3 regions of the Velazquezella soli genome follow, and region 3 is predicted to be linked to each of the others. Evidence: riboswitches for the same ligand, from Rfam matches in the RefSeq annotation. Region 3 holds a riboswitch; each other region holds the start of a gene.
The links. A riboswitch is a leader RNA that binds a small molecule or an ion and turns the genes downstream of it on or off. The one in region 3 is predicted to bind cobalamin.

Region 1 (10,631 bases), on a different contig from region 3:
CGCGCCGCGGATCCGCCGACAGCCAAAGGCTTGCCGCGCAGGTCAGGATTGTCGCGCTGCTCGACGGAGGCATAGAACGCATCCATGTCGACATGGATGATCTTGCGGGTGGATATGGAGGCCGTGACATTCATGCGGGCGTGCGGTTTGCTGGATCGTATGGAAACAAAAAGAGAACATAGCAGTCTTCCGACAAATATCCAAGCTCTCTGCCCAGCTTCCTGTGCATGAGGGAAACAAGCGGGCTTTGAAGGCGTTTGCTTCTGGTGATCATCAACAGGAGACAGTTTCATGGCTGACGACAGCACGACAACCATTCGAGCGACTTTCGACACCCGTGCGGCCGCAGACCTTGCGGTCGAACATCTGGTGCAGCAGCACGGTATCTCGCGTCCGGATATCTTCATCCAGTCCGTCGGTGCCGACAACACGGTCGGATCCGCTCCGTCGGGTGGCGATGCGTCGCATGATGGCGGAGAGCGCACCGATGGCCCGCTGGAGGGCGAGATCGAGGTTTCCGCCGATATCACTGAGAGCAAGATGGCGGCGGTGCAGAAGAGTTTTGGCGAAGCAGGCGCGATACGCGTGACCGGCCGCTGACTTCAGTGAACCGAGGGGCCGGCTCTCAGCCGGCTCCATATGGCGGTGAGCTCAGAGGTTTGCTGCAATCGAATCGGCGACGAGCAGCGCATGTTCCGCAACCTGCGGAAAGCCCATCAGCTCGCCAAAATGTCCGCGTGCCAGCGGGCCGGCGATGAAAAGCTTTGGTTCGGGCTTGCCATCCGCGTCTATCGCGTTGGACTGCTCGTTGCAGGAAAGACCAAGCCCCGTCGGATCGAGGTGCAGAAAGCCGTGATCGCCGAGTTGCCGCAGCCATTGCTGGCTCTGCAGCACGTTGCCGTGGGCGGGGCCGGTCGTGACCGCGACGGCATCGAACTGGTGGACTTCGACACCATCCTGCCCGCGCCGCTTGATGGTGACATCGATGATGTCTCCGTCGGTGCTGACGTCGACGATGCCTGCGGCGAGGATGTCGAGCCTGCCGGCTGCCGCTTCCGCGTCGAGCACGTCTTCCACCTGCGGCGCAATCCGGAAGCGGTGGACGTCCCAATAGGGACGCAGGTGTCGCACGATCCGGCGGCGTGCCTCGAGCGGCAGATGCTTCCAGATGCCGCCGCCTTGCGAGCGCAACTGGTCGAGAACCGCATGCCAGGTCTGACCATCTGCCTGTGCTTCCCTGATCGCGGCCCGCACGCGGTGTAGGATCTCGGATGCGCTAGTGGCGGGATGGTCGAGAAAGTCGCCGAACGGTTCCTGCGCGAAGGTGGCGTGTCCGCGCGAGCGGAGGCCACGGCGCGAGAGGGCGGTAATGCTGCCGCTATGCCCGCAACGCTTCAACGAAGCGATGACATCTGCGGAGGTCAGCCCGTTGCCGACGACGAGGACCCGATCGTCGGCCCGGATCGGCGCCAATGCGTTCGGCGCTGTCGGGTCCGCGACATAGCGCGGATGCTCGGCCAGTCGTCTCAAGGAGCGTGGGGCAACGGGAGCAGGGTGGGTGGCAGCGATCACCAGGATATCGGCAACCAGCGTCTGCCCGGTGGTATCGGTGACATGCCATTGGTCGTGCCGCTTTTCGACGCCGTTCACCGCGGCGCAGATATGGCGGACGGCTCCTGATGCCAAAAGAGGTTGAAGGTTGGACAGGACATAGTTTCCGAAGATGCCCCGGCGCGGAAACACGTTGCCATCGGCGCGAAATGCCGCCTCATCGTCCGCAACGGAGCCGGTCGTTTCCATCCATCTCGAAAAATGCTCGGGATCGCCAGGAAGTATGCTCATTCGCGTTGCCGGGACGTTGATCCGGTGCACCGGGTCGCGCGTATCGTAGGCGAGACCCCTGCCGATTTCGGCACGCGGCTCGAAAATGGTGATGTCGACGGCGTCCGCCTTGTGGCCCGTCGCGAGATGGAAAGCGACCGCTGCCCCGGTCACGCCGCCGCCGATAATGGCGATTGAAGATCGTGTTTGTTCAGGCCGTTCAGACGTCTTCGATGCTGTCACTGTCAGTCACTTCGGTTAGACGCGGCCGCTCTTTTAAACTCGCACGGTACGTCGTTGAATCAAAAATCGATAGGCGCTGCGCTTGCAAAAACGGGCTTTTTCCTAGGCATCGGAAACGGAGCACGTTTATCCCTTGGCGCGGCTAAATTTAGTCCAGTGTTCTCGCAGGCAATATTGTTCACGACTCCCTCTGACGCGACATTACACATCAAAGATCGGGAAGGAATGGAGAGCGTGATGATTGGTGGCGGCTTTTCGATATTTGGGATCGATCTGTTCGGATCGACAAGGCAGTTTGCCGGTGACCGAAAAGAAGAAGCCGCGGCATTGCCACGGCTCGAGACGCAGAAGGTCGAGGAGACTGATGCCGATCGACTGACGGATACCGACCAGCAGGACATTTTTCTCTGGAGTACGTCTCTCGCCTACTGATACATGACGCGGAAGCCGGTCTCAGCCGGGCCTTCGTCATGTCTCAACCGTCCGGATGACGGGAATCGCAAGCAGTTTTCATCAGATAGAAGTTCGGGCGCCCGCAGTGGAGCGCCCGAAACCATTAATCGAGAAGTTCGGCAGGCACCTTGCCGCCGTTTTCGGACAGCTTCTTCAGCAGCGCCTTGTGTAGCCACATGTTCATCGTGGCGGAATCGCTCTGGTCGCCGGTGTAGCCGAGTTCTTCGGCCAGTTCCTTGCGCTCCGAAAGGCTCGCGTCCATGCCGAGCGCCTTCATCAGGTCGACGATCGAATGCTTCCAGTCGAGCTTCTGGCCGCTCTTCTTGACGGCTGCGTCGAGGACCGGTGCGATATCGACGGTCTGCATCGTGGCAGAGGTCGAGCCTGGAGTTGCGACTGGCGGTGCGCCTGCAGTCTTCGGCGCAGCCTGGGCTGTTCCGCCGACCGGCGGGGCTGTGGTCGCAGCAGGTTCTGGCGTCGCCATGGACGTCGGTGTCGGCTCGGCGCCTGTTGGCGAAGCCGGTGCAGCTGCTGCAGGATGACCGAAGATGGCGTCCTTGATCTTGCTGAATATGCTCATGGATAGTTCCTCCGTTGGTTTATGCCATACATGGTACGAGATCGCGTCGATGACGGATCACTTTAGTTCTGCGGGACGACGACGCGATCGCCGCGTGAGCCGCGGTCTGAACGGTCCGGTCCGCCACGACCGCTGGAACGGTCACGGCCATCGCGACCACCCCGATCATTGCGGCCGTCGCGGTCGTTGCGGATGTAGCCGGGGCGCTCCGGGCGGTCGCCACGGTTCCAGTCCCGATGCGGGCGATCGTTGTCACGGTCGGGCCGGCGGCCGTCGTGACGGCCGTGGTGGCGATCGCGGTCGCGGTGATGACGGTAACGGTAGTTCGGACCGTCGTAACGGTTGAACCGGTCGTAGCGATCGGACGAACGGCACTCGGTGTAGGTGCCGCCTTCGCTGACGCAGCCCGCCAGCATCAGGCAGGCAAGACCGACAGCGGTCACCGCCTTCAATGCTCTGAATTTCATGTGATTGCCCCTGTTACCATTTTATCGAGTGCTAAACAGGAGAAGGGGCCAAGAAGTTCCTCATATACCTCTTCGGGCGTGCGTGGCGCTGCAACAGTTTTTGATGTCGTAATCTGAGGTGACCTGTCGCGTCTGTCCCTCTAGTATCGCGGCTTCACTCGGTTGGGGCATGCAATGGCAGAATTTCCGCAAAAGGCTAAGGTCGTCATCATCGGGCTCGGTGGCATCGTCGGTGCGTCGATCGCGCATCACCTTGTCGAGCGCGGCTGGGACGATATCGTCGGCATCGACAAGTCTGGGGTCCCGACCGATATCGGGTCGACCGCGCATGCCTCGGACTTCTGCTACACGACCAGCCATGACTACCTGTCGGTCTGGACCACCCAGTATTCGGTGGATTTCTACGAGAAGATGGGGCACTACGCCCGCATCGGCGGCCTCGAAGTCGCCCGCACCGGCGACGATGCCTGGATGGAAGAGATCAAGCGCAAGCTGACCTCTGCCAAAGCCTTCGGCACCCGGGCGCATTACGTCTCGCCGTCCGAGATCAAGGCGATGTTCCCGCTGATCGAGGAAGATCAGGTGCAGGGCGGTCTGTTTGATCCAGATGCCGGTCTCGTCATTCCGCGCTCGCAGACAGTCGCCGGCAAGCTGGTGGACGCCGCCGAAAAAGCCGGAAAGCTCAAGGTATTCGGCAATACGGCGGCGCAGTCTCTGATTATCGAGGGCGGCCGCATCAAGGGCGTCGTCACCCACCGCGGCACGATCATGGCCGACCATGTCGTCGTCTGCGCCGGCATCTGGGGCCGGCTGATTGCCGAAATGGCGGGCGAGGATCTGCCGGTCATGCCGGTCGATCATCCGCTGACCTTTTTCGGGCCCTATAACGAGTTCGAAGGCACCGGCAAGGAAATCGGCTATCCGCTTTTGCGCGACCAGGGCAATTCGGCCTATATGCGCGACACCGGCGATCCGAAGACGACCGAGGGTGGTCAGATCGAGTGGGGTTACTACGAGACCACCCATCCGCGCCTCTGTCATCCCCGCGACATTCTTGAAAAGCACGAAGCGCGGCTGTCGCCGTCGCAGCGCGATCTCGACATGGAACAGATCATCGAGCCGCTGGAAAAGGCGATCGAGCTGACGCCGATCCTCGGCGAACTCGGCTATAACGAAGGGCATTCGTTCAACGGCCTCTTGCAGGTGTCGGCCGGCGGCGGTGCCTCCTGCGGCGAAAGCCAGAAGGTGCGCGGGCTCTGGTACTGCGTTGCCATCTGGGTCAAGGACGGCCCGGCCTATGGCAAGCTGATCGCCGACTGGATGACCGACGGCCGCACCGAGATCGACCACAACTCCATTGATTACGCGCGCTTCTATCCGCATCAGCTGACGGAAGAGTTCATCGAGGGGCGCACCTTTGAGGCGGCCCAGAAGATCTATTTCCCGGCCGTTCATCCGCGCGAACCCTATGCGACGGGCCGCGGCGCCAAGCGTTCGCCGTTCCACGACCGCGAACAGGAACTCGGCGGTTACTTCATGGAACTCGGCGGCTGGGAGCGTGCCCACGGCTACGCGGCCAACGAGCATCTGCTGGAGAAATACGGCGACCGGGTGCCGAAGCGCGAAAACGAGTGGGACAGCCGCCACTTCTGGCGCGTGTCGAATGCCGAGCATCTGGCGATGAGCGAGGATTGCGGCATCGTCAACCTGTCGCATTTCCACATGGTCGATATCGAGGGGCCCGACCATGTCGAGCTGCTCGAATGGCTGTGTGCGGCCAAGATCGGTGGCGACGGCAATATCGGCAAGGGTATCTACACCCACTTCCTCGACGACGAGGGCATGGTGCGGGCAGATTTCACCGTCTTCCGTCTGGCTGACCGCGGCCGTCTCGTCAACGGCGCCGATGCCGGCCCGCGGGACCTGCTCTACATGAAGCGTGTCGCGCAGGATCGTGGCCTCAACGTCACCATTACCGATGTCTCGGAAAAGTTCATCACCATCGGCATCTGGGGCCCGAACGCTCGCGAAAACCTCAAGAAGGTCGTGGCCGACCCTGAAGGTCTCGATGTCGAGAACTTCGCCTTCGCCGCGATCAAGCCGATCGAGATCGCCGGCAAGCATGTCACGGCGTTCCGCATCTCCTATGTGGGCGAGCAGGGCTGGGAACTGCATATGAAATACGAGGACGGCGTTGCCGTCTGGGATGCGCTGCGTGCCACCGGCGTGATGGCCTTCGGCGTCGAAACCTATGCCAACTCACGCCGCATGGAAAAGAGCCTGCGCCTGCAGAACGGCGATCTCCTGACCCAGTACAACCTGATCGAAGCGGATCTTGCCCGTCCAAAGGTCAAGGAAGCCGATTTTTGCGGCAAGGCGAAGCATCTCGAATACAAGGCCCGCGACCATCAGCCGGCGATGCTCTGCACGCTCTTGATGACCGACAATGTCGATGCGTCCGGTGTCGCCCGCTATCCGGTCGGCTCGCTGCCGGTGATGGATCCTGACACGGGCGAGGTTCTAATCGACGACCTTGGACGGCGTTCCTATACGACCTCGATCGCCTACGGCCCGACGATCGGCAAGAACATCGCGCTCGCCTATCTGCCCTGGTCGCATTGCCAGGTCGGCCGGAAACTGACGGTGGATTATTTCAACGAGGCCTTCCCGGTGGAAGTCGCAGCGGTCGGTTACAAGCCGCTCTACGACCCTGAAAATCTCAAGCCGAGAAGCTGATCGGCTTCGGGTCTGACAAACAAAAAACGCTCCGCGGATGTCCACGGAGCGTTTTTTTATTAGCTGAGACTGATCTTAGTACTGCGCAGTCGGGGACGAAGAGCCCTGCTGGTTGCCGTTGAGGCCGGTTGCGACGACCGACACGCGGAACTTGCCGTCGAGGTTCTTGTCGAAGATCGCGCCGACGACGATGTCGGCCTCGGCTTCGACTTCGTCACGGATGCGGCTCGCAGCTTCATCGACTTCGAACAGTGTCATGTCGGTACCGCCTGAGATCGAGATGAGCACGCCCTTGGCGCCCTTCATCGAGATGTCGTCGAGCAGCGGATTGGCGATGGCGGCTTCGGCGGCGATCAGCGCGCGGCCATCGCCGGAAGCTTCGCCGGTTCCCATCATCGCACGACCCATGCCCTTCATCACCGATTTCACGTCGGCGAAGTCGAGGTTGATCAGGCCTTCCTTGACGATCAGGTCGGTGATGCAGCTGACGCCCGAAAACAGCACGCGGTCCGCGATCATGAAGGCGTCGGCGAAGCTGGTCTTGGCGTCGGCAATGCGAAACAGGTTCTGGTTCGGAATGACGATGACCGTATCGGCGGCTTCACGCAGGGCTTCGATACCCTCGTTGGCCGTCTTCATGCGGCGGTGCCCTTCAAACGAGAAGGGTTTTGTGACGACCGCAACCGTCAGGATGCCGGCAGAGCGTGCTGCGCGTGCAATCGCGGGGGCCGCACCCGTTCCGGTGCCGCCGCCCATGCCGGCGGTGACGAAACACATGTGCGAGCCGGCGAGATGATCCATGATCTCGTCGATCGATTCTTCGGCCGCCGCGCGGCCGATATCCGGCAGCGAGCCAGCACCGAGACCTTCGGTCACCTGCGCACCCAGCTGGATTCGGCGCGACGCCTTGGATGTTGCCAGAACCTGGGCATCCGTATTGGCGGCGATGAATTCCACGCCGTGGAGATTTTCCGTGATCATGTTGTTGATCGCGTTACCGCCACCGCCTCCGACACCGATCACGGTTATCTGCGGTTTCAATTCGGTCAAGCCGCTCTTAATATCCGTCATCTTCGTCTCCTTCAGCTCCTTCCGGTCGTCCCATACCAGAAGGACGGCGAATCGCCCCGCAGGCTATCTGTCCGCAAGGTCATAGACCAGAGCGCTGTCAGGCCAAAGAGGCAGGAGTAGGGTGAGGGCGATGTCATCGCGATTTAATGTACAGCATCCCTGAATTGAGCGCCTCACAAAGGTCGCGACCAATCCAAAATAGACCGTTGCGTAAATTGGTATGTTATACTATTACACTCAGCAACGGCAGAGATCGCGCGGGGATCGCTCTGGACAAGCACCGGCGTGTTCCCTATCAGTTGGAGCGCTACGGTTCTGCAATCGCAGATGAAAAGGGAATGCGGTGAGGCTTTCGGGCCAAGTCCGCGACTGCCCTCGCAACTGTAAGCGGCGAGCCAGCCATCGATACCACTGATCATCCGATCGGGAAGGCGATGGAAGGCGTTCGAGCCGCAAGTCAGGAGACCTGCCGTGGCATGGACAACCAACACCGGACGAGGGGTTCCGGCAGGGAGATGATTATGACGCAAGCAATGCGCTCGTGCGCCATTTTGACGTCGAGCCGCGATGCGGCTTCAGGTCGTCCTGCCCTTTTTTCCGATTATTAAAGGACAGGACATGAAATCAGGGCTTATCGCCGCCTTAGTTGCGGCACTTCCCACATTCGCCTTTGCCGCACCGACCAGCTACCCGCTGACGATCGAGAATTGCGGTCGCCCCGTCACGTTCGAGAACGCGCCCCAGAAGATCGTTTCGATCGGTCAGGGCATGACCGAAGTGCTTTATTCGCTCGGGTTGGCCGACAAGGTGGCGGGCACTGCCGTCTGGGTCGGGCCGGTGCTTTCGCCCTATGCAGAGGTGGATGCGAAGATCAAACGGCTTGCCGACAACGACCCGAGCTTTGAATCGGTCGTCGGTCTCGAACCGGATCTGGTTGCTGCCGAGTTCGAGTGGCATGTCGGGCCGATGGGGTCCGTCGGCAAGCGCGAGCAGTTTTCCGATCTCGGCATCAACACCTATGTCTCGCCCGCCGATTGCGTCGCCAAGACCAATGTCGATGGCGGGGACGGCGTTCGCAACGAACTGTTCAAGATGGACCTGATCTACCGCGAGATTACCGAGCTCTCGAAGATCTTCGACGTCGAGGACAAGGGCACGGCCCTGATCGCAGACCTGAAACAGCGCGAAGCCGCAGCCGTCGCATCGATCAAGGGCGTTGAGCTAAAGAACCTGCCGATCGTCTTCTGGTATTCCAGCAAAGAGACCAAGGGCGACGCCTTTATCGCGGGCAAGAACAGCGCACCGGCCTATATCCTCAACACGATCGGCGCCCGCAATGTGGTGACGACGGAAGAAGAATGGCCGCTGGTCGGCTGGGAAACGATTGCTGAGGCCAACCCCTCCGTCATCGTCGTAGCCACCATGGACCGTCGCCGCTATGCCGCGGATGATCCTGCCGTGAAGATCAAGTTCCTCGAGACTGATCCCGTCGTCAGCCAGCTGGATGCGGTGAGAAAGAAGCGTTTCGTGATGATGGACGCCCAGTCGATGAACCCGACGATCCGCACGATCGAGGGCATCGAGACGCTCGCCCGGGGCATCCAGTCCTTCGGCCTTGCGAATTAGGGTGCGGCGGGAGATGATATCTTTCCCTGTTTCCGCCATCGTCGATGAGGCGAATTTGCCCGACCTGCCCAGGCGCCCCAAGTGACGCGATCCCGTATCGGACGTTGGGCGCTAGGTGCCGCAGGCGTGTTCCTCGTGCTATCGGCGCTTCTCGTCGCCATCGTTGCCGGGGTGGCGATCGGTGAGATGACCATTCCCATGGAGACGACGATTTCTGCGGTGACAAACCGGCTCGGCTTTACGGCCGTGGCCTTGCCGCGCATCCAGGAAGCGGTGATCTGGGACTATCGCCTGTCGCGCTCACTGGTCGCGGCGTTTTGCGGCGCCGGCCTGGCGCTGTCGGGGGCGATCCTCCAGTCTCTGCTGCGGAACTCGCTGGCCGAGCCTTACGTGCTCGGCATCTCGGCTGGGGCATCGACCGGTGCGGTCAGCGTCATGCTGCTCGGCTTTGGCGCGGGCGCGATCTCGCTTTCCGCCGGAGCCTTTGCCGGCGCGCTGATCGCCTTCGTCTTCGTGGTAATGTTGTCGAGCGGACGCCAGACGGCGGACCGGACCATTCTGGCCGGCGTCGCCGCCTCGCAATTGTTCAACGCGCTCACCTCCTACATTGTCTCGACCTCTGCCAATGCCGAACAGGCGCGCAGCGTGATGTTCTGGCTGCTCGGCAGCCTTGCCGGCGTCCGCTGGCCGGAGGTGACGCTTGCCGCATCGGTCGTGACCGTCGGGCTCGTCGTCTGCATCTGGCATGCGCGGGCGCTCGATGCGTTTACCTTCGGCGAGGATGCGGCGCGTTCGCTCGGCATTGCGGTACGGAGGGTCCGCGTGGTGCTGTTGCTTGTCACGGCGCTGATGACGGCGACGATCGTCAGTATGGTCGGCGCGATCGGCTTTGTTGGGCTCGTCATTCCGCATGCCGCCCGGTTTATCGTCGGCCCCGGCCATATCCGGCTTCTGCCGGCCTGTGCGCTGATCGGGGCGCTGTTCATGGTGCTCGCCGATATCGTCTCGCGCATCGTCATCGCACCGCAGATCCTGCCGATCGGGGTGGTGACGGCGCTGGTCGGCGTTCCCTTCTTCTGCGTCATTCTCTACCGGGCGAGGAGGGTCGCATGACAACCGATACCGTCTCCGCCCCGGTTTTGGCCGCCAGTGCGGTTCGCTGGCTCGCCGGGCGCAAGGTGATCGTCGATGGCGTCACCGTGTCGGTCGATGAGGGCCGGACGCTCGGGCTGATCGGGCCCAATGGTTCCGGCAAGTCGTCACTGATCCGCCTGCTTGCGGGTCTGCGGCCACCCGCCGCCGGCAAGGTCACGCTCGATGGCAAGCCGATGAGCGGTTTCGGACGGCGCGAGCTCGCCCGCCGGGTTTCCGTGGTCGAACAGCATTCGGCAACCGAGGCGAATGTCACCGTCATCGACGTGGTCCGGCTTGGACGCACACCATACCGGTCGGCGCTGTCGCCATGGACGCAAGAGGACGACCGGATCGTGACCGAAGCCTTGGTGCGCGTCGGGCTGGATGATCGCCACGAGCAGTTCTGGCATACGCTGTCGGGTGGCGAGCGTCAGCGCGTGCAGTTAGCCCGGGCGCTCGCACAGTCGCCGTCGGTGCTGATCCTCGACGAACCCACCAAC
Region 2 (10,631 bases), on a different contig from region 3:
CCCAGGCGATATTCGAAAAGGCACTGTCCCGCTATGTTGCCGATGGCGGAAAGGCCCCTCAAAACCTCTCGACCCTGCTGATCGGCGGCCGCGACATCGGCGAAATCCTCGTTGACCACGACAAGGTGCCGCTGGTCTCTGCGACAGGCTCCACCCGCATGGGCCGCGAAGTCGGTCCGCGACTGGCCAAGCGCTTTGCCCGCTCCATTCTCGAACTCGGCGGCAACAACGCCGCGATCGTCACCGCGACGGCCGATCTCGATCTGACCCTGCGCGGGGTCGCCTTCTCCGCCATGGGCACGGCCGGACAGCGCTGCACGACGCTGCGGCGCCTCTTCGTCCATGACAGCGTTTATGACGCGCTCGTGCCCCGGCTTGCCAAGGCCTACCAGTCGGTCACCATCGGTTCTCCGCTGCAGGACGGCAATCTCGTTGGCCCTCTGATCGATCAGGCAGCCTTCGACAAGATGCAGGCAGCACTCGAGGCAGCCAAGGCCGCCGGAGGCACAGTGGTTGGCGGTGAGCGCGTGCTGGATGGCGAGGCGGCTGATGCCTATTACGTGCGCCCGGCCATCGTTGAAATGCCTGATCAGACCGGCCCGGTCAGAGACGAAACCTTCGCGCCGATCCTCTACGTCATCCGATATCAGGACTTCGACGAGGCGATTGCGCTGCATAACGATGTGCCGCAGGGCCTGTCCTCCTCGATCTTCACCAACGACATCCGGGAAGCCGAAGCCTTCGTTTCCGCGCGCGGTTCCGATTGCGGCATTGCCAATGTGAATATCGGTCCCTCGGGCGCGGAAATCGGCGGCGCTTTCGGCGGCGAGAAGGAAACCGGCGGCGGCCGCGAATCGGGCTCCGACGCATGGCGCGCCTACATGCGCCGCGCCACCAACACCGTGAACTATGGCCGCACCCTGCCGCTCGCGCAGGGCGTCAAGTTCGATATCGACTGATACTCGTATGGTGGCGCCATTGAACCTTCTCACCGATATCGAAGGCGTGGCCGTTGGCCACGCGACCGATCTGCAGCTTGGCTCGGGCGTCACCGCGATCATCTTCGACGAGCCGGCGGTCGCCTCCGGCTCGGTTCTCGGCGGTGCACCGGGTGGGCGCGAGACCGCCCTTCTTGACCCGTCCATGACGGTGCAGACAGTCGATGCCTTCGTTCTCTCGGGCGGTTCTGCCTTCGGGCTGGACGCGGCCGGCGGGGTGCAGGCGGGCCTGCGCCAGATCGGCCGCGGCTTTCCCGTCGGGTCTGCCAAGGTGCCGATCGTGCCGCAGGCAATCCTGATGGATCTTCTGAACGGCGGCGACAAGGACTGGGGCCTCCATTCGCCCTATCGCGACATGGGCTACGACGCCTTCTGCGCCGCCCAGAAAGGCGTTTTCGCGCTCGGCACAGTCGGGGCCGGCACCGGCGCTACGACCGCGACCGTCAAGGGCGGCATCGGTTCGGCAAGCGCAAAGACCGCGTCCGGGCACACGATTGCCGTCCTCATGGCCGTGAATGCCATGGGCGCCGCAACGGTCGGTGATACCAAGCACTTCTGGTCGGCACCGTTTGAGCAGGATGACGAGTTCGGTGGTCTCGGCCTTCCCGCGACATTCACAGACGACCACACGGCCCTGCGGATGAAGGGCGTGACGTTGAAGGCGACGACGATCGGCGTGGTCGTCACTGATGCTGTTCTGGCCAAGGCGCAGGCGCACAGGCTTTCTATCATGGCGCATGACGGACTGGCACGCGCCGTCTTGCCCGCGCATCTGCCTGGAGACGGCGACACGATCTTTTCGGCAGCCACCGGAAAAATCCCGATGGACGACATGGGGGCCTTCGCCGAACTCTGCCATCTTGCAACCCTGGTGACAGCAAGAGCCGTTGCGCGCGGTGTCTTCGAGGCTGTTGCGCTACCAAATGCCAGCGCCCAACCGGCCTGGCGAGACCGGTTCGGCGGCTAGAAGCCCGCAAGGGCCGCTTCCAGCCGCGACCAGTCCTTCTCGTCGGGAAGCCCTACCCGCAGATCATCCGGACGCTCTTGGAAGCGTCGGGTCATGATCCCGTGTTCGCCGAGGTGCTGGAAGAGACCTTGAGCGCGCCTGTCACGGATGGAACGAAACAGTGACGTGCCGCCGAAGACCCGAATACCGGCCGCCGACAGAGCTTCGTCCAGCCTTGCAGCATCCGCGCTGAGCCTGATGCGCATCGCGACCTGCCAATCGGCATCCGCCAGCGCTTCGCAAGCCACATGCAGAGCCGGACCGGAGACCGCCCAGGGCCCCAGCCTTTCCTCGATCTTTACGGTGACAGCGGGATGGCCGATCGCAAAGCCCAGCCGCAGGCCGGCCATGCCATAGAACTTGCCGAAGGAGCGCAACACGATCAGCCCGCCCTCGCCGACAGCGCCGACAACGCTCTGCGCTTCCGACACATCCATGAAGGCCTCATCGACGACGAGCAGCCCGCCCTTCGCGCGCATGATTTCCGCCAGCGCCAGAATGTCATCCGTCGACACGATCCGCCCGGTCGGATTGTTCGGGTTGACGATGACGGCGAGACTGGATGTCGCAAGATCGCCGAGATCATCCGTCTCCAGAACCTTAAAGCCTGCCATCGTCGCGGCACGCGCATGTTCCGCATAGGTGGGCGATAGAATAGCTGCCGTTCCGGTCGCTCCGACAAGACCGGCGATGATCGGCAGCAGGATCTGCGTTCCCGGCCCGGCCACGATATGAGCGGGTGACGGTGCCCGATATGCCTCAGCCGCTGCGGCCCTCAGCCTCTCGAGCGATGAAGGCTCCGGCAGACGCGCAAAAATATTGCCGGGGATCGGCGTATGCGGATAGGAATGCGGGTTGATGCCGGTCGATAGATCGATCCACGGCTCGGGTGCCTGAGGAAAGAGCGCACGCGCCATGGCAAGGTTGCCGCCATGCTGTATCGGACTGCCCAACTCAGAGATCGCCAACGTCATGTTCCTTCTCGCATTCTTCGCACTGATCACTGAGCGCATCGTCGGCTATCCGGACTGGCTGTTCAAACGCGTCGGCCATCCTGTCACCTGGATGGGCGCGCTGATATCCGCACTCGACAGAAGATGGAACCGCGAGGGCGATGATTTCGCCAGCCGCAAACGCATGGGCATTCTCGCGCTGTTCGTCCTCATCGGCTGCACCGTCGCCGCCGCGCTGGCGATTGCGGCTGTTCTCATGCTTTTGCCCTTCGGACCAATCCTTCTCGTGCTTGCCGCAGCCAGCTTGCCGGCCCAGAAAAGCCTCGAGACCCATGTGGAAGCCGTGGCAACCGCGTTGCGCTACAACGGGCTCGACGCCGGACGCAAGGCCGTCTCGATGATTGTCGGCCGCGATCCGGAAAAGCTCGATGACGCCGCGGTTTGCCGTGCCGCGATCGAAAGCCTGGCCGAGAATTTTTCCGATGGCGTGGTCGCCCCTGCCTTCTGGCTCGGCATCGGCGGCCTGGCCGGCGGCGCGGCCTACAAGGCTGCCAATACCGCCGACAGCATGATCGGCCATCGGTCTCCGCGTCATGAAGCGTTCGGCTGGGCCGCGGCCCGGTTCGACGACCTGATCAATCTGCCGGCCTCGCGCCTGACGGCGGCGCTGTTCGTTTTGGCCGCGATCTTCGTCAAGGACGCCTCGCCCCGCGATGCCATACGTGCAATCCGCCGGGACGCGAAACACCACCGTTCGCCGAACGCCGGCTGGCCGGAAGCGGCGATGGCGGGTGCGCTTGGCATTGCGCTCGCTGGTCCCCGGAGTTATGGCGGCCAGATTCTCGAGGCCCGATACATGGGAGACGGCAACCGGACCAACCTGAATTTCGATGATATCACCCGCGCCCTCAAGCTTGCGCGCGTAGCGGATGCGCTGTTGATCGGCCTGTTCGGCATCCTGGCGCTGCTCATCTGGCAATTTTGAGCAGTCCGTCGATATCGAGATGCTGCTCCATATGCGCGGCAAGGCGATCGAGAATGGCATCGACATTGGCTTCGTAATTCAGGCCCGACACGGTGCCGCCGAGACGCGACAGCCAGGCGGAACGCTGCCGGTCGTCGCAAAACAGTCCGTGCACATAGGTGCCGACCACCCTGCCATCTCTAGACGATGCACCTTCCGGAGTGCCGCCAATGCTCGAAAACGGACGCGAACAGTCGGCGCCAGTGGTATGACCCGTATGCATTTCGTAGCCGGCAAAGGATATCCCGTCGGAGCTGACGCCCGTCACCGCCTCCAGCCGCTTCGACGCCGAAAGCACGGTCTCGACATCGAGAAGCCCCAGCCCTTCCGCCGAACCGGGAGGACCTTCCGATCCCTCCGGATCCGATATCCGTCCGCCGAGCATCTGGTAACCGCCGCAAAGGCCAAGCACACGCCCGCCGCGCCTGTGATGAGCTGCGATATCCGTATCGAAGCCCGCTTCCCGCAGCGCCGCCAGATCCGCGATCGTGGCCTTGGAGCCGACCAGCAGCACGAGATCGCAGTCGCCGGGAATGGCCTCACCGCGGCGAACACGGATGAGCTCGACATCCGGCTCCGCTTCCAGCGGATCGAGATCGTCAAAATTGGAAATATGCGGCAGGATCGGCACCGCGATCCGCAACATCGCGCCGGGCTTGCGCGCAAACGACTGGGTAAGGCCGAGCGCATCTTCTGCCGGCAGAAGTGCTGCATCGGCGAAATGCGGCAAGAGGCCGATCGATTGCCAGCCGGTAAACGCACCGATCATCCGCATGCCCTCGGCAAACAAGGCCGGATCGCCGCGAAAGCGATTGACGATAAAGCCGTGGATCATTGCCGCGTCATCGGCATCGATGACGAGTTTCGTGCCGGCGAGGCTCGCGATCACGCCGCCCCGGTCGATATCGCCGATGAGAACCACCGGCACATCGGCAGCGCGGGCAAAGCCCATATTGGCGATATCGTTCTGGCGAAGGTTGATCTCCGAAGCGCTGCCCGCCCCTTCGACGAGGACGAGGTCTGCCCTGGCTTTCAGGATTTCGAAGCTCTCAAGCACCCGCGAAAGCAGTTTCGGCTTCAGATGCTGGTACTCGGCAGCCTTGGCATTGCCCTCGACCCTGCCCTGCACCACCACCTGGGCGCCGACTTCGCTCTGGGGCTTCAACAGAACCGGGTTCATATGGACGCTGAGCGGCACCCCCGCAGCCCTTGCCTGCAAGGCCTGCGCCCGGCCGATCTCCCCGCCATCAGCGGTGACCGCTGCATTGTTGGACATGTTCTGCGGCTTGAATGGGAGAACGCTTAAGCCACGCAGCGTGAAGACGCGGGCGAGCCCGGCGACGACCAGCGACTTGCCCACATCCGAGCCCGTCCCCTGAAACATGAGAGCGCGCGCCACCACCCGTCAGAACTCGATGCCGGCCTGGGCTTTGACGCCGGCCTTGAAGTGATGCTTGACGAGCGTCATCTCGGTCACCAGATCCGCCGCCTCGATCAGAGCCGGTTTTGCATTACGGCCGGTGACGACCACGTGCAGATCCGCCCGGCGCGCCTGTAACTGGGCAACGACCGTTTCGAGATCGAGATAATCGTAACGCAACGCGATATTGAGTTCGTCGAAAATGACGAGGCCGATCGTTTCATCCGCCATCAGTTCGAGTGCCATGCCCCAGGCCTTCTCGGCAGCGGCGATGTCGCGCTTGAGATCCTGGGTTTCCCAGGTAAAGCCCTCGCCCATTGTGTGCCAGGCGATGCGGTCGCCGAACACCGCAAGCGCCGGCTGCTCCCCGGTCGACCATGCGCCCTTGATGAACTGCACGATCCCGACGCGGCGGTTGTGGCCAAGCGTGCGCAGCGCCAGCCCGAAGGCCGCCGTCGACTTGCCCTTGCCGGAGCCGGTATGAACCATGAGGAGACCCTTTTCGACGGTCTTCTCCGCGACTTCGGCATCCTGAACCGCCTTGCGGTTTTCCATCTTCGCCCGGTGGCGCTGCTCGGTGGTCTGATCGATTTCCTTCAACGGACTGCAAGCTCCTTGGACGTGTTCGAGATTCCCTCACCTGCCCGGAAGCGCTCGCGGATGACGCCGGAAAGCGCTCCGAGAACGGCCCAGAAGACGAGGTTCGTCGCGTAGACGGCATTGACGAACCGCGCATGCAGTTCGATCGGCACCGCGGTGTCATGGGTCGGCGGCAGCGGTGCACCGATGATGTGCGGAGCAACCAGCAGGACGACCGCCAGAGCCGCAAGAAGGGCGGAACGGGTATAGGCAAGCAGCCCGAGGGCCAGGGCAGTGCAGACGGCCGTCGCAATCCACCAGATCTGCCGCGGTCCCAGTTCGGCGGCCGGCATGCCCGGAAGTTCCGGCGGCAGACCGAGGCCGGGTGCAAGGCTGACGGTGAGGAAGCCGGCAATGCCGAACATCAACCCGCCGCGCCATCCACCAAACCCGCCGTGTGCTTCGGCAATGGCGATGGCAACCAGCGCAAAACCGATGGCCGACAGTGCATTGGCGGCAGCCGTGTAGGCAAAGCGCTCGAGCCCGTCGGCCGGCGCCCATGCCTCTTCGGCGTGATGATGCTGAGCGGAAGCCGGCGCTGCAGTGCTGGCTGCCGTATCCGGAGCTGTGCCATGGCTATGTCCGGCAGCGCCGCCGGCATGTTCATAGGTCTCTGCCGCCAGAATAAGCGGCACGACGGAAAAGCTTTGCATCACAGTCATCAGAAGCCCGGACAAAAGCCCTGCGATCACCGCCGTGAGGACGATGTTACGAAACAGCGACATTGGGAAAATTCCTCTTAGTGGCAGGGAAAGGCCAGCGAGTGGCGCGTATCGTGGGCCGCATTGTGCACGGCCTCGATGTGCGAGAAGCCGACAAAGCCTACGATGAACAGGCCGAGTATGGCCGTCATGCCAAGAGGAATGATTTTCGATGCGGAAACGCTGGCTGCACCGGCAGCAGAGTTCGTAACCATGGACGTCGTCTTTCTGCCCTCCACCCGAGGACTTTCACTGTGCCTATCGTCTCCGGCAGGTCTCCTGGCTCGCGGATCGAACGCCTCTGACCCGCCTTCCCGGATGTCTCCAGTGGCATGTTGAGCAGAGACTTTCCGCTTACAGTTGCGGGGGCAGCCGCGGGTTTGACGTCAAGATATCGTCGCACCGCATTCCCTTCGATGAGCCCTCTCGGGCACCAAAGACAGGGTCACTATAGACGGTTTCCCCACACGGGCAATCGCCTTTGCGACATTGACACTGCCCTGCGACAAGGCTTAGGTGACTGCGATACGGTCCCTTGCCGGCAACAGTAGGGGCTAAGAGAGAATGCGGTGCGAACCCGGGATCATCTTTAAGATCCCATGGTTCAATGCCGCGGCTGCCCCCGCAACTGTAAGCGGCGAGCCATCCTGCCACTATGGCCACTGGAGAAATCCGGGAAGGCAGGCGGATGGTGACGACCCGCGAGCCAGGAGACCTGCCGTTCGAAAACGCGCCTTTCCGGGCGGGGTGCTCCGGTAAAGCTTCTTTCACTCTGCAGGATTGGCTTGCCTTCCTGTCGTGCACCCCGATGTTATTGGCTTGGGCGGTAGTGCGACACGATGGTGATTGACGAACGAAAAGACGAGCGCGATGCGTCCGCAGACGGCCTTGCCGGCGAGCCGGATGTGACGATTTTCGTCTGCACCAATTGTCGCGAGGCATCCGACAGCGAAGCGCGCCCGGGCATCGGCCTGATGGCAGCACTTCGCGAGGCAGCTGCCGGCAAGCCGCTTTCGGTTAAACCCGTGACCTGTCTCGCCAACTGCGAGAAAAGCCCAAGTGCTGCCTTCAGACATCGCTCCGGCTGGTCCTATGTCTTTGGTCATCTGTCGCTCGACAATGTCGAGGACATCGTGACCGGCGCGATGATGCTGGCTGATGACGAGCGCGGTTTCCTTCCCCTTCGCGGCCGCCCCATGTGCCTTCGCGGCAAGGGCATGACGGCCCGCATTCCCCCATTCCAGCACCACGAGGACCTGCCTTCATGAGCGTTTCATTCGACCGCGTTCCCTGCACCGTGATCACCGGGTTTCTCGGTGCCGGCAAGACAACGCTGATCCGTCACCTGATCGAAAACCTCAAGGGCAAGCGGCTCGCGATCATCGTCAACGAGTTCGGCGATGTCGGCATCGATGGCGACGTGTTGAAGAGCTGCGGCATCGAAAGCTGCCCTGATGACAACATTATCGAACTTGCCAACGGCTGCATCTGCTGCACCGTCGCCGACGACTTCGTTCCGGCGATCGACCAGATCCTGGCCCGCGAGCCCCGCGTCGATCAAATCCTGATCGAAACCTCGGGCCTTGCCCTGCCGAAGCCGCTCGTCCAGGCCTTCCAGTGGCCGGATGTGAAGGCCCGCGTCACCGTCGATGCCGTCATTGCCGTGGTGGATGGTCTGGCGCTCGCCCAAGGCCGCGTTGCCGACGATCACGAGGCACTGGAAGCGCAGCGCAGCCAGGATAGCTCGATCGACCACGACGACCCGGTCGAGGAAGTGTTCGAAGACCAGATCGCCTGCGCCGACATGATCGTGCTGACCAAGACGGACCTTCTCGACCAGGCTTCGCTTGCCGCCGCCAAGGGCCGCATTCAGGCGCATCTGCCACGGGCGGTGAAGATCGTGCCGGCTGCAAACGGCGCCGTCGATCCGAGCGTGCTGATCGGTCTCGGCCTTGCCGTCGAGGACGATATTGAAAACCGCAAGACCCATCATGACGACGAGCTGGATCACGATCACGACGATTTCGACAGTTTCGTCATCGATATTCCAGCCGTTGCCGATGCGGACGAACTCGCTGCCCGCATTTCCGCCACGGCGGAAGCGGAAAACGTGCTGCGCATCAAGGGTTTTGTCGACGTTGCCAACAAGCCTATGCGCCTTCAGGTCCAGGCGGTCGGTTCGCGCGTGAATCATTACTTTGACCGCGCCTGGGGCCCCGGCGAGACCCGCCAGAGCCGCCTCGTCGTGATCGGTGAAAAGGGGATGGACCGGGCGGCGATCGAAAAGATGCTGGCAGCATAAGAGGGCTGTAGAAGGAAAAGGATGCATATTCTCGCCACCACCTCGTCGTCGCTCGACGACCTGATCGAGCCGGTCGACCTTAACCAGTCGCCGGCGGATGTGGTGGTGCTGTCTTTTTCCGGCAGTGACCTGAACGGCATTGCAGCGGGTTGGAGCGATGGCAAGGCGAGCCTCTGCCTCACCAATATCTCCGACCTGCGCCATCCGATGTCCGTCGATCTGTGGCTCGAAAAGACCGCCGCCCACGCGCGCTTTATCCTGGTGCGCATTCTCGGCGGCTATGATCGCTGGGCCTATGGCGCCGATCAGCTGTCGCGACTGGCGAAGCGCAAGAAGATCCCGCTCGCGATGCTGCCAGGGGAATGCAGCATCAGCGACGACCGCCTGGCGGCTGCCTCGACAGTGCCCGATGCGACGCTGACGGACGTTCTTGCCTTCTTCCGCGAAGGCGGGCCGGACAATATGCAGCTTCTGGCGCGCCGCCTGGATGCCCTGGCAAGCGGCGACACGCAAAGCTTGCCGACCGCGACACCGATGCCGAAGCGGGGCTTCTACAAGCCCGGCCACGGCATCTCGACCGCCGATGAGCTTACTGCTGGTTTCCCGCCCGATGCGCAGCGGCTGCCGATCCTGTTCTACCGCTCCACCTTGCTTGCCAATGATGCGGCCCCGGTCGACGCGATGTACGAGGCGCTGGCCGCCCGCGGGTTCGCACCGATGCCGATGTTCGTCGGCGGCCTGAAGGATGCGGAAACCATCGGCTTTGTCGAACAGGCGATCGCAGAGCTCGATCCGGCCGCCATTCTCACCACGACCGCCTTTGCAAGTGCGACCGACGACAACGGCGACACGATTTTCGACCGCTCAGGGATTCCCGTCTTCCAGCTGGTCACCGCAACGACTCGGCGGGACGGATGGATGGAAGGCCGCCGCGGCCTCAACCCTTCTGATCTTGCCATGCATGTCGTGCTGCCGGAACTGGACGGCCGCATTCTCGCCGGCGCGATCTCGTTCAAGGCCGGCGACAAGACGGCCGATCTCATCAACCAGCCCGAACCTGACCGTATCGAACACGTCGCAGACCGGATCGCCGCCTTCCTTGCGATGAAGACCGTGTCCCGCGCCGAGCGAAAGCTCGTCATCCTGATGCCGGATTATCCGAATGCGCCGGGCCGCACCGGTTATGCCGTCGGCCTCGACGTGCCGCAAAGCGTTCTCACGATCCTCAGCACGCTATCGACAGCCGGCTACTCTATTTCCGATATCCCGCAAACCCCGCGCGCGCTTCTGGATCTTCTGGCCGCCAGGACAGTGCAATATCCGCTGGCAACCTACAGCCCTTCAGCTGGCATTGATTCCGCCTGGGGCGAGCCCGCAATGGATGCGGATCTGGAAGACGGTGCCTACCGTTTCCGCGCCGCGCAGTTCGGGAACGTCACGGTGGCGCTTGCCCCGGACCGCGGCCGCGATGCAGACCGCCGCGCCGACTATCACAGCCCCGACCTGCCGCCGCGCCATGCCCTCAATGCGTTCGGTCAGTGGATGCGTGATGCCGTGTGTGCCCATGCGATCGTTCATGTCGGCGCCC
Region 3 (10,631 bases):
TATAAATGCCGGGTCCGCAAGACCTGGTACCGGGTTCCGCTCGTTTCACCCGCGGACCTTTTACTGACCTGCATGAATGCGGACACCCCCCGGATTACCGAAAACTCGGCCAAGGCTCGTCACCTGAATTCGGTACATGGGGTTTACCTGAACAAGGCATATACGGCCTTGGGCAGTGAACTCCTTCCGGTCGCCAGCTTGAACTCGATCACCTTGTTGCATGCCGAAATGGTCGGCCGCGCCTATGGAGGCGGGATCCTGAAGATCGAGCCAAAGGAGGCCGACGTGTGGGCCATGCCTTCCCCGACCCTGGTCGCCTCTCGTGCCGATGAGCTTCGCAAGATCAAGCGAAGCGTGGGAAAGCTTTTGGAAAAAGGTCGGCTGCTCGATGCCGTTAAGCTGGTTGACGAGGTACTGCTGGTCGACGGCAACGTCTCACCGATACAAATCGAGGCCGTCCGGAAAGCACGCGCGGAACTTGCAAACCGTCGCAATGTGAGGTCAGCCAGTGGCCGCTAAACCCAGTTCGAAGGCAGAAGCCTGGGAAATTTTTGATCACATCGTCGAAGCTGCTGCTCGCGCTGGGGAACACAGTAATCCATGGATTCTTGGACGTGACGGCCAGCCGCTCTTCAAACCCGACTACGACACCCTAGTGCTTTTGCTCGGCGTACCGCTGCACCTGAAAGTCGAGACGCAGACGGGCGTGCCTGCCCTCGCCCTCGATGTCTGGCTCAGCTACGAACTTCGAAGGGCTGGTTTCGGGACGGATCAGGTTTGGCCGAGGCCTGCTAATCCGCGCATTCTACCAGCACCTGTCTCAGCATTCGTCAAGTCGCTTCCCATGGCGATACGAGCTCAAGCTCAGTCCCACCTGAGAAAGAAATCATCGATCCCGAATGTTACCTCCTCTTCCGCGTCGATTCTCGGGAAAAACTACTTGAAGCAGGTTGACGTCATCATCACAGACTGGGTAACCGGCCCAGAATTATTGATTTCGACGAAGCGAATGGATTCCTCTTACGGGAAGAATGCACCAAACCGAATAGAGGAATCCTATGGTGACGCCAAGAACCTTCGCTTGCGCCACCCACTAGCGGCTTTAGGTTTTCTGTTTGGCCTGCGGTCCGATATCCTGGAGAAGGAGCCTAAGACGGCCGAATGGTTGTTCGACCTTTTGGCGAAGCTCGGCCGCGAGGACGACGCGTATCACTCGACCTGTTTAGTATTGATGGAATACTCAAGCGATCCACCAGATCCTACCGCTGACGTGGAAGAACCTGGTGAAGGTATCTTGGAGCCTGGTGCGCAGCCGACAGCTGATCCCGCTGAGGATGAGATCGTACATCTTGCTGACAGTGCCGTCGAGGGTATCGTCAAAGCCCTCCCTAACGTAACAATCCTATCAGACCGAACCCCTGAAGACCTTTCTCCAGCTAGTTTCCTGACCTCTTTAATTACCCGCGTTCTTGCGACCACTCCTGTCAACATGCATGAAGAGGCGAGGCGTCGCCGAGCTTTGGTCCTTCCAAAGAAGTCTAATCATTTTGGATAGGATATTGAGCAGGTCCCGCAGGTTCCACCGTGTTCAATTTCCTTGCGACCCAGTGCGTTTCGTAGCCCTGGTTGGCATGTTATTGGATTTGCCAGACCGGATCCGATTTGAGCGGAGCGCACTACTTCCTATAGTGGATCATTGGGGCCGGCTCACTAAGCTACGGGATTAAGACGTGGATTGGTGGTTTCCCCGCTGGATTTGGCCCATGAGACCAGTTCGGCCTCTACCTGCGCAATAAAATCTCCGTTCGCATCGTGGCCAGCCGGATCGAAAGCACCGCCCTCAAACAGGCTGCTTATGAGCGATCTCACTTTCGTCTTCAAAGCTTCGTCGCCCGTAACGCGGTCAAACGCAGCGTAGGGCTTATCCTTTCCAAGCTCCTTGCCTCCGAGATATCGTTCGAAGTCGGGTATGCTCCAACGGTGATAGACCGTTTGTCCAAGTTGGCGGCAACGGATAATCTCATCGCGAATGGACGTGTTAATGGTCCACATTGCGTTATTTGCGCCGTCTTTCCTCCGCGGCCAGTCCACATCATGTACGATGCCAAAATCGGTCTTGAAGTGACGCAACATCTTTATCAGCGGAACGAGAATCGCTTTCCCACGCGCGCGTATAATACTTACCTTACCCGCCAGCTCGTGCTGAGCTTTCACGATTGCGGATATGAAAGCAGCGTGTTCCGTGTCCCCCTCGACTAGAATTGGGTAGCTGCCGAAGAAAATCTCAGAGAAACCTACGTCAGTGAGTTGGAGCGCCTGAAGGTTATCTTTCTCCTCTTTGGAAAACTCCATCTCGTCCGCTACGTATAAGCGGGGTGATAGCGCTTTCCCGTCGCTCGATCTCTGTAGGCGAGCGATCGTGGTGTGATCTTCAAGTGGATTGACGAAGTAAGGTGAGTGTGTTGTTATCAACACCTGCCAATCGGGATGCTGCCCTAGAGCATATAGATGTGCTTGAGCTGCTCTTGCAGCCATGGGGTGAAGCGCATTTTCCGGCTCGTCCATCAGAAGAATGTAACCAGGCAACGCTGGATCCTCGGCATCTTCTGGAATCGCGCCACCTTCGTTGAGAGCAGCTATCTTCTGGGTGATAAGTTTGGTTGCTTCACTGTCCGGGTCTTTCTTCCTTTCCTTTAACAGACTGGCGTTGAGCGGCTTCAATAGCGCCTCGCGCCGCTCTGTCTGACGGCTGATTTCGTTGTGTACCTGAAGCATTGCCCAAAATAGTGCCCGCCGAGCGCCCGTGCCCTTTTGGGCCACGCGGGATTGGCCAGAGGGCTCCTCCACGCGGATGCCAGAGCCTTGCTTCAGCAATGAATCAATTTTCAATTCAGGGCTGGTCATCTCAACATGAAGACTGACACTGAGACCTGGAAATACCCCTTGGAAGCCGGTCTTTATTTGGTCCGAGATAACGTCCAATCGGTTTTTATGAGGCTGTGCAAGCGCATTTACCGTCGCTGCGAGGGCAGCTTTGTCTTTGGAGATTTGCGACTCCGAGTCTGTCTCCAGTGCCTTAAGTTCTTTCACCAAGGGGCTTAGCGCCAGTGTGAGCAGTATATCCTCAGTCGACAGAGCATCATCCAGGGATTTAATTCGCATTGGCTTTGGTAGGCGGGACGTGAAAACGTTATCTGCTCCTCCAGCCTTTCCCTCCTCCGCCCAGTCGCCAGTTTGCGGATCCCAGGTCTGTCGAACGGCCTTTTCACCGGCCGGCCAACTCCACCGGCTGCGTACAATGCGTTTTTCGCCCTCTACTATTTTCCACTTCTCATCGACATTGCCCATGCCAGCCGGAATGTGGACATCCAGCTGGATTTCCGACGGCTCGCCAGCGGGTGCCCAGTTGCACCGATCGTGCGCGGTAAACGTGCCCGGGTTCACCGCGAGCTCATATGCGCGCAGAATTGTCGTTTTCCCGGAATTGTTTGGGCCAACCAGGCATAGAACATCATCAAGTTTGACGCTGATGGACTCGGATCCGATGCAGCCGACATTCTTCACGGTGATCTTAAGTAGTTTCGACCTCATGCAACCCCCATCCATAAGACGATGAGAGAATGGCTGAGTCTGAGATCAGTCTCAGCTTCCAATCGTTCCAATTCACTGGGAGATCAGTGACAATGGGATAACATATCTTGAGACGTTGCAAACCCGTTGTTTGCAAAACCTAACGCGCCGAAAATGCATAGTGGCGGGCGGCAGCTTGTCTACGGGGGAACGGCTCATATCGGGCCGTTATCGGACTGACCGATATTGGCGGGGAATTCGAGAAAGTGACATCCAACATCCGACAGGCACGAAGTCCGGGCGGTATTTCGCGCAGGTTTAATCGAATGCCGGGGTAGAAGTGCAAATCGGCGAGAGCCGTCTTTCATGTGCTTTATTTGGTGGACTTGCTAGGTTTGAGGGACGGGTTATTCCCTGGTGTGGTTTTGTTATCACGGCGGCGCTGGTCCGGTTTCCCTGTGGATTTTGCTATCGGCTTTGGTCCTGGTTTAAGTGCCATGAGTGCTCTCCATTTTGATTTAAGAAAACGGGCCTGTGCGTACCTTCTGACGGGGACTGGGGCACAACAATACTATGTAACAATCCACACCAGTTCCGGCCGAAGTCAAGGCCCAATTTATACTCACACAGTAGCAACACCACGCGAAAATAGGCAGACCCGGCCATATGCACTTTGCCTTCCTGTTCATATCAGTGGCTGTGCGGGCGATCGGTTATTCCGTATGGACGAAGTTTCTGAGCGCCTGCTGTTGGTCGGGATTGGCGTTAGCCTCGGCCGATCACGTTGATTGAGGTACTTCCATCTGTTCCAGGAGCAAAGCCTGCTCCCCGCGCTGTTCTTCGCTACCAGGGCGCACACCGACCGACAACTCTCTGCTTATTGCGCCATGGGAAGCGGCGATCGACGGCTTTCAGTACGGGTTGGGAACCGAATGAACGACTGATATGCGGGCGCAAAGTAGCCATGTCCGTTCGCCTATTCGCTCTTGAGCGGAATCGAACTATCGACCCATTATTGAAACGTAATCTTATTGATTCCGTTCAACAATCTGACCAATATGCTTCACTGCCCCCGGTCGCACATCATCCGGCAGCTTCATTTCGGCCAGCGGCGCGTCACCAACTCGCACGACCATGACCATGCCCATGTCGTAGTGCGGCGTGCACATGATCCCGTAAAAGCCTTCCTCGGTGAAGGTGACTTCGATCTCCTGATTGATCTTGCCCTTGAACGGAGTGGCTCCTTTCGGGAGGAAATCCTTGATCGTAGCTGCATTATGCCCCCGCTGCGTCGCCAGGAACTTCACCATGTCACCTGGTTTCAGCGACAGGAAATCCGGTTCGAAAGCCATGCCGCCGGTGGCATTGCCGTTCAGCATCTTTACTTCGAAAGTCTCGGCATGGGCAGCGACTGGCGCCAGAGCCAGGAGAGTGGCAAAGAAAATGGATCGCATGAGAACCTCATTGAATGGATTGGAACCGGATCAGGCTTGAGCCATCCGTGTCTTCGATAAAACGGGCCGTGACACCAAAAACGTTGCGGATCAGGTCGAGCGTCAGAATCTCGGCAGGAGTCCCCAAGGCCAGAAGCGCACCTTTCGACATTACGCCGATGCGGTCGCAGGTCATCGCCTGATTGAGATCATGGAGCGCGATCACCGACGTGACGGGAAGCGCCTTGACGAGACCGAGGATAGAGAGCTGATGCTGAATATCGAGATGGTTGGTCGGCTCGTCGAGCAGCAGGATTTTAGGCTGCTGTGCGAGCGCACGGGCGATATGGACGCGCTGTTTTTCCCCACCTGACAGTGTGTGCCACGATCGCTTTTCCATGCCGGCCATATCGACCTGTCGCAGGGCCTCTGCGACGATCCAATCATCCCCTGCCGACCACGGCTGCAGCGCCGACAGCCACGCCGTTCGACCGAGCTCTACCGCGTCGAGGACAGTCAGTCGCTCGAGCGTATCGCTTTGCTGCTCGACAAAGGCCAAGGTCTGACCAACCTGTCGCCGGTTCATCCGCGCCATGGCTTGGCCTTGAAGCGAGACGCCACCTGATGATAGTGTGAGGATGCCGGCCAGCAGTTTCAACAGGGTCGATTTGCCGGAACCGTTCGGCCCGATCAATCCAAGCGTCTCTCCGTCCTGTACGTCGAGAGATACCTTTTCCAGGATGCTGGTACCGCGGACCTTCCAGCTCAAACTGTCAGCGGTGAGGATCATCGAATGCGCCTTCCGCGAATGAGGATGATGGCGAATCCCGGTGCGCCGACAAGGGCGGTGATGACGCCGATCGGCAGGACCTGATTGGGCACCAGCACCCGCGAGCCGATATCGGCAAGCACGAGAAAAACCGCTCCCATCAGCGCCGACACGGGCAGAAGGCGGGCGTGACGCGGCCCGACGAGAAAGCGCGCGGCATGGGGAATAACGATGCCGACGAAACCGATCGATCCGACAATGCTGACCATGACAGCGGTCATCATCGCCGCCGTTCCGATAACGATCGCCTGGATCTTTCGGACGGGCACTCCGAGAGAGGCCGCGGAGTCCGCACCGAAGGTGAAGGCATCCAGCGCCCGGCGATGCCACATGCAAATACAGACACCCAGAATGGCGATCGGAACGGCCAGCATGACATCGTTCCAGCGTACGCCGCTGAGGTTCCCCATCAGCCAGAACATCACGCCGCGCACCTGCTCAGCATTGGCGGATCGGGTGATGATGAAGGAGGTCAGGGCATTGAAGAGTTGCGAACCGGCGATGCCGGCGAGGATGATCAGCCCGGTCGCCTGAATGCCGACACCGCCGCCTGCAGCGCGCGCCAGCATCACCACCAGAAGAAAGGCGATGAGCGAACCGGCAAAGGCACCAAGCGAGAGCGAAAGAAGTCCACCGCCGATACCCAAGATCAGGATGGTGACAGCACCCGTTGATGCACCAGCGGAGATACCGAGAATATACGGATCAGCCAGCGTATTGCGCAGCATCGCTTGCAGGACGACGCCGGACACGGCCAGTGACGCACCGCAGCAGGCCGCCACGATGGCGCGTGTGAGCCTATAGTTCCAGATGATGCCAGCGTCGATCGAATCGATGGCATAGGATGCGCCGAACATCTTGTTGGCCAGCGTCTGGCCGACAAGATGGATCGGCATGGACGTCTCCCCGACGGAGACGCCCAGCGCAATGGCCATGAGGAGCAGGAGGACGGAGCCGGCCAGATAACCGATCAGGCGCGTGGCGATCCTCCCGTCCCGCTCCACTGCGATATCGGTCACTGCTTGCCCTTAATGTCTTCAAGCGCGTCGGCGACAGTTTCAATGCCGGTCGGGATGCGAATGCCGGCATGGACGGCGTGGGCATCGACCACGACGATATTGCCGTTCTTGACGGCCTCCATCTCACGGGTCACCGGATCGCTCTTCAGGTAGTCGAGCTTAACCTGATAGTCGTCGGCCGGATAACGGCGGCGATCCATGCGCGCGATGATGATGACATCCGGATTGGCCTTGGCGATCGTCTCCCAACCGACGGACGGATATTCCTCATCGCTCTCCACCACGTTCTTCACGCCGAGCGTATTCATGATAAAGCCGGGAATACCCTTCTGGCCAGCGACAAAGGGATCGAGATCGATATCGGCGCTGGAGAACCAGAAGACGGCAGAAACGTCCTTCAGATCGAGCGACTTCGCCTTTGCGGCAGCGGCGGACACGCGTGAGCGAAGCTGTTCTTCGAGCTTGTCACCGCGATCCTGCACGTCGAAAATCGTCGAGAGTTCATCGACGGCGCGGTAAACCGTGTCGATCGAGAACGGGACTTTGCGCGAACCGTCGCCGCCCGACATGTTGTCCTTGCCGACGCAATCGGCGGGCATGGCATAGACATTGATGCCGAGCTCGTTGAACTGCTGGCGCGTGCCGACCACGCCCTGCGGGCCGACATGGACCTCGAACTGGGTCGTCACCAGCTCGGGCTTCTTGGAAGCCACGGCTTCGAAACCGGGATGGTTGTCCGCCAGACGCGGCACCTTGGCATTGACGTCCTTGAACTCCGGCAGAACCTCGTTGAACCAAACCGACGTGCCAACAACTTTGTCGCCGAGGCCGAGCTCATAGAGCATCTCAGTCGTCGACTGGCCGACGGTTGCAACGCTTTTAGGCGCAGCATTGAAGGTCAGTTCCTGACCGCAATTGCTGATCTTGAGCGGATAGGTCGTCGAGGCAGCATAAGCGCCCGAGCTCGCGAACAGAAGGGTCGAAAAGGCAAGCGCTGCCTTGAGTTTCGTCATGATCAATCTCCGGTCAGTGAAAAGGACCCGATCGGGGATCGTCGAGACGGCATGGGACACCCGCCTGCCAGTTTTCACCGCCATTCGAAACAGCACGCAAGAACGCTGCAAACATCCGCTTCCTCCTCCGGACACCCCGCCGGCATTAGTTTACCCAGGTGTCGGCAGGTCTCCTGACTGGCGGGTCGCTGCGTCCTTTCGCCTTCCCGGGCAAAGCGCCCAGTGGCCGATGAAAGGATGCTCGCCGCCTACAGTTGCGGGGGCAGTTTCGTTTGACGGATCGCTCCGTTTCGAATTCCCTGTTCGTCCCTTACGGGAACCGACGGTTGAAAGCTATACAGGCTTGGATTTGCCACGCAAGCTTTGGATCTGCGTCAGCGCGGCTTTGTCGCTGTCAGCACGAAATATTCGATCTGCTGTGTGCTATCATCGTAGACGGCACCATAGGGATGCGTTTCAAAGAGATGCTTCCACGACTGCACGTCGCCGAAGCCAGCCTCATGCAGCAGTGCACGCGCATCAATATCCGTCAGGCCGTTAAAAAACGGCAGTTCCTTGCCGAACTCAACTGCGCTGTCGTTTTTGCGATGCAGGAACCACAGGCCGTCCGACACCAGAAGCTTGCCACCGGGCCTCAGGATGCGGTGAGCCAGGGACAGCGCACCCGCCGGGTTCTCAAGCGTCCATAGAACATTGCGCAAGGTAACGATATCGACGCTCGCGTCAGGAATTTCGGCGTCATCCATCGTCGAATGGACAAAGGTCAGGTCGAGGCCGCGGGCCTCGGCATCTTGACGCGCGTGGGACAGCATGCCCTCTGAACCATCCACTGCGGTGACCCGATGGCCGAGCTCCGCGAGCAACAATGCGCAGGCCCCTGTGCCGCATCCAAGATCGACAGCATCGCGGATGTTGTCACCGAGTGCAGCGGAGAACACGCGTTTCCAGTCGTCGTGATGACGTTTGTGTGAGGCCGCACCGTTGAAGCGATGGGCGCGCCCGTTCCAGTGATCGGACATAGCCTTGGCAGTGTTCGGGGCAGCTTTCATAAGACCATCTTTCAGAGCTTCGAGACCGCTCGCAACGTTCGCGGTGTGAATTGTCTGCCACAAAGGCGAAGTCGAACCAAGCCTTGACTGACACGCTGCTCGCCCGCCACGCGTCAAATTGTCACCACGCTTGCGACACATTGCGCCGTCCCGATCGAGGGAGTATGACATCCGTCAGGTTTCACGGGCAGATCGATGAGATGATCCGGAATTTTGGGCATTTGCGGCAATGGGGGCTGTGCATCGCATGCGCACTCGCATTCCTTTTGCTCGGGTTCGCCCATAAGACACCTGTCCTCGACGCTGGCCCAATTCCAGCCAGCGAAATTGCCGCCTACATTCTTCCTGACGGAACTTTGCCAGTGCTTTGCCTTCCATCAGAAGATGGCAAGACACATCAGCATGGCCAGAAGGCCGGCGGATTTTGCGAAGCTTGCCGACTGGCCGCCGCAACTATCCTGCCGACGCCCACCGACACATTTGGCGCGCCCATCCTGCGCGAAGTCGCACATGCTCAATCAGTAGCAATCGAGCTTGCACCCCGCTCCTTCCTACCATCCGGCGCCTCCGCCAGAGGCCCTCCCCTCGCTATCTGACATTTGATCGTCTGCCCTATCGATCGTCTCTCCGAGAGGGGGAGTAGCAATCGATAGCCGTCTGCGTTCGCTCTCCGCTGCGCTTTCGTAGCCAGCAGAGCGTCTGACGGCAGAAATCCGGCAGATTGCGCCTTCGTCCCCGCCGGACGGAGCATCGCTCAGGCGCACGATCAATCCAACATCCATTCAACGCAGCGACATCGTACCAGAGGGGATACGTATGACCGTGATCGCAGAACCCACGGCGGGAAAAGCCGACAATCGCAGCACGCGCGACTTCTACAACACCGCCTGGCGCTGGCATTTTTATGCCGGACTGTACGTCGCGCCTTTTCTTCTGATACTCGCCGTAACAGGGCTCATCATGCTTTGGTCATCGGTCCTGGTGGGGCGTGACGGAGAAAAATTTTACACCGTCGCCCCCGCGCACCAGGCGCTTGCCGTCTCGCAACAGGCTGAGGCGGCAAAAGCTGCCGTGCCAAGAGGTGCTGTAACCCAGTACATCGTGCCCCGCTCGGAAACACAGCCGGCCGTCTTTCGCGTCAATTCGGGCGAAAAGGCAACCATGGTGGCTGTCGATCAATATCGGGGAACGGTTATCGGAACATGGGATCGCCGTGATGCGCTCTACGATCTGGCCAATCTCATCCATGGGACCTTGCTGATTGGAACAGTCGGCGACCGACTGATTGAGATAGCCGCGGGTTTCGGCATCGTTCTCATCATCACGGGTCTTTATTTGTGGTGGCCACGCGGCGAACGCAGTCTGGCGAAATCGCTTATCCCGCAGTTTCGTGGCCGGCAAGTTTGGAAATCACTGCACCAGACTGTGGGTGTTTACATCGCCCTCATCCTTTTCGCCTTTCTCCTTTCCGGCCTGACGTGGGCTGGGGTCTGGGGTGAGAAGATGACACAGGCCTGGAGCACATTTCCTGCGGAAAAATGGGATAATGTGCCGCTGTCGGATGTCACCCATGCGAGTATGAACCATGAGGGCGTCAAGCAGGTTCCGTGGGTGCTGGAACAGACCCCGATGCCCGCATCTGATCCCCATGCTGCGCATAATGGCCACGCAATGCCATTAGCCTCTAACGCCTCGGGCGTGGACGCGGTTGTCGCTCA

Region 1: it holds a riboswitch for cobalamin, as region 3 does, so the genes downstream of both, AC0JZ8_RS10350 (ABC transporter substrate-binding protein) here and AC0JZ8_RS02665 (ABC transporter substrate-binding protein) in region 3, are expected to answer to the same signal.
Region 2: it holds a riboswitch for cobalamin, as region 3 does, so the genes downstream of both, AC0JZ8_RS06405 (CbtB domain-containing protein) here and AC0JZ8_RS02665 (ABC transporter substrate-binding protein) in region 3, are expected to answer to the same signal.

Annotation. Positions count from the first base shown of each region.
Region 1 is NZ_CDRNXF010000004.1:1,399,792-1,410,422, forward strand. Features, by position in the region: gene dinB (DNA polymerase IV) at 1-134, opposite strand, end outside; gene AC0JZ8_RS10315 (hypothetical protein) at 292-600, shown strand; gene AC0JZ8_RS10320 (FAD/NAD(P)-binding protein) at 652-2,064, opposite strand; gene AC0JZ8_RS10325 (hypothetical protein) at 2,119-2,496, shown strand; gene AC0JZ8_RS10330 (DUF3597 domain-containing protein) at 2,621-3,097, opposite strand; gene AC0JZ8_RS10335 (hypothetical protein) at 3,160-3,564, opposite strand; gene AC0JZ8_RS10340 (GcvT family protein) at 3,739-6,300, shown strand; gene ftsZ (cell division protein FtsZ) at 6,376-7,371, opposite strand; cobalamin riboswitch at 7,665-7,859, shown strand; gene AC0JZ8_RS10350 (ABC transporter substrate-binding protein) at 7,990-8,997, shown strand; gene AC0JZ8_RS10355 (FecCD family ABC transporter permease) at 9,079-10,110, shown strand; gene AC0JZ8_RS10360 (ABC transporter ATP-binding protein) at 10,107-10,631, shown strand, end outside.
Region 2 is NZ_CDRNXF010000004.1:572,582-583,212, reverse strand. Features, by position in the region: gene amaB (L-piperidine-6-carboxylate dehydrogenase) at 1-959, shown strand, start outside; gene AC0JZ8_RS06435 (P1 family peptidase) at 967-1,965, shown strand; gene cobD (threonine-phosphate decarboxylase CobD) at 1,962-2,978, opposite strand; gene cbiB (adenosylcobinamide-phosphate synthase CbiB) at 2,977-3,942, shown strand; gene AC0JZ8_RS06420 (cobyric acid synthase) at 3,926-5,383, opposite strand; gene cobO (cob(I)yrinic acid a,c-diamide adenosyltransferase) at 5,387-6,001, opposite strand; gene AC0JZ8_RS06410 (CbtA family protein) at 5,998-6,765, opposite strand; gene AC0JZ8_RS06405 (CbtB domain-containing protein) at 6,780-6,956, opposite strand; cobalamin riboswitch at 6,994-7,194, opposite strand; cobalamin riboswitch at 7,252-7,478, shown strand; gene AC0JZ8_RS06400 (DUF1636 family protein) at 7,581-8,009, shown strand; gene cobW (cobalamin biosynthesis protein CobW) at 8,006-9,043, shown strand; gene cobN (cobaltochelatase subunit CobN) at 9,065-10,631, shown strand, end outside.
Region 3 is NZ_CDRNXF010000002.1:182,376-193,006, forward strand. Features, by position in the region: gene AC0JZ8_RS02635 (HsdM family class I SAM-dependent methyltransferase) at 1-519, shown strand, start outside; gene AC0JZ8_RS02640 (hypothetical protein) at 509-1,555, shown strand; gene AC0JZ8_RS02645 (ATP-dependent nuclease) at 1,711-3,591, opposite strand; gene AC0JZ8_RS02650 (pseudoazurin) at 4,599-4,949, opposite strand; gene AC0JZ8_RS02655 (ABC transporter ATP-binding protein) at 5,032-5,793, opposite strand; gene AC0JZ8_RS02660 (FecCD family ABC transporter permease) at 5,790-6,767, opposite strand; gene AC0JZ8_RS02665 (ABC transporter substrate-binding protein) at 6,848-7,864, opposite strand; cobalamin riboswitch at 8,011-8,203, opposite strand; gene AC0JZ8_RS02670 (class I SAM-dependent methyltransferase) at 8,239-8,883, opposite strand; gene AC0JZ8_RS02675 (PepSY-associated TM helix domain-containing protein) at 9,730-10,631, shown strand, end outside.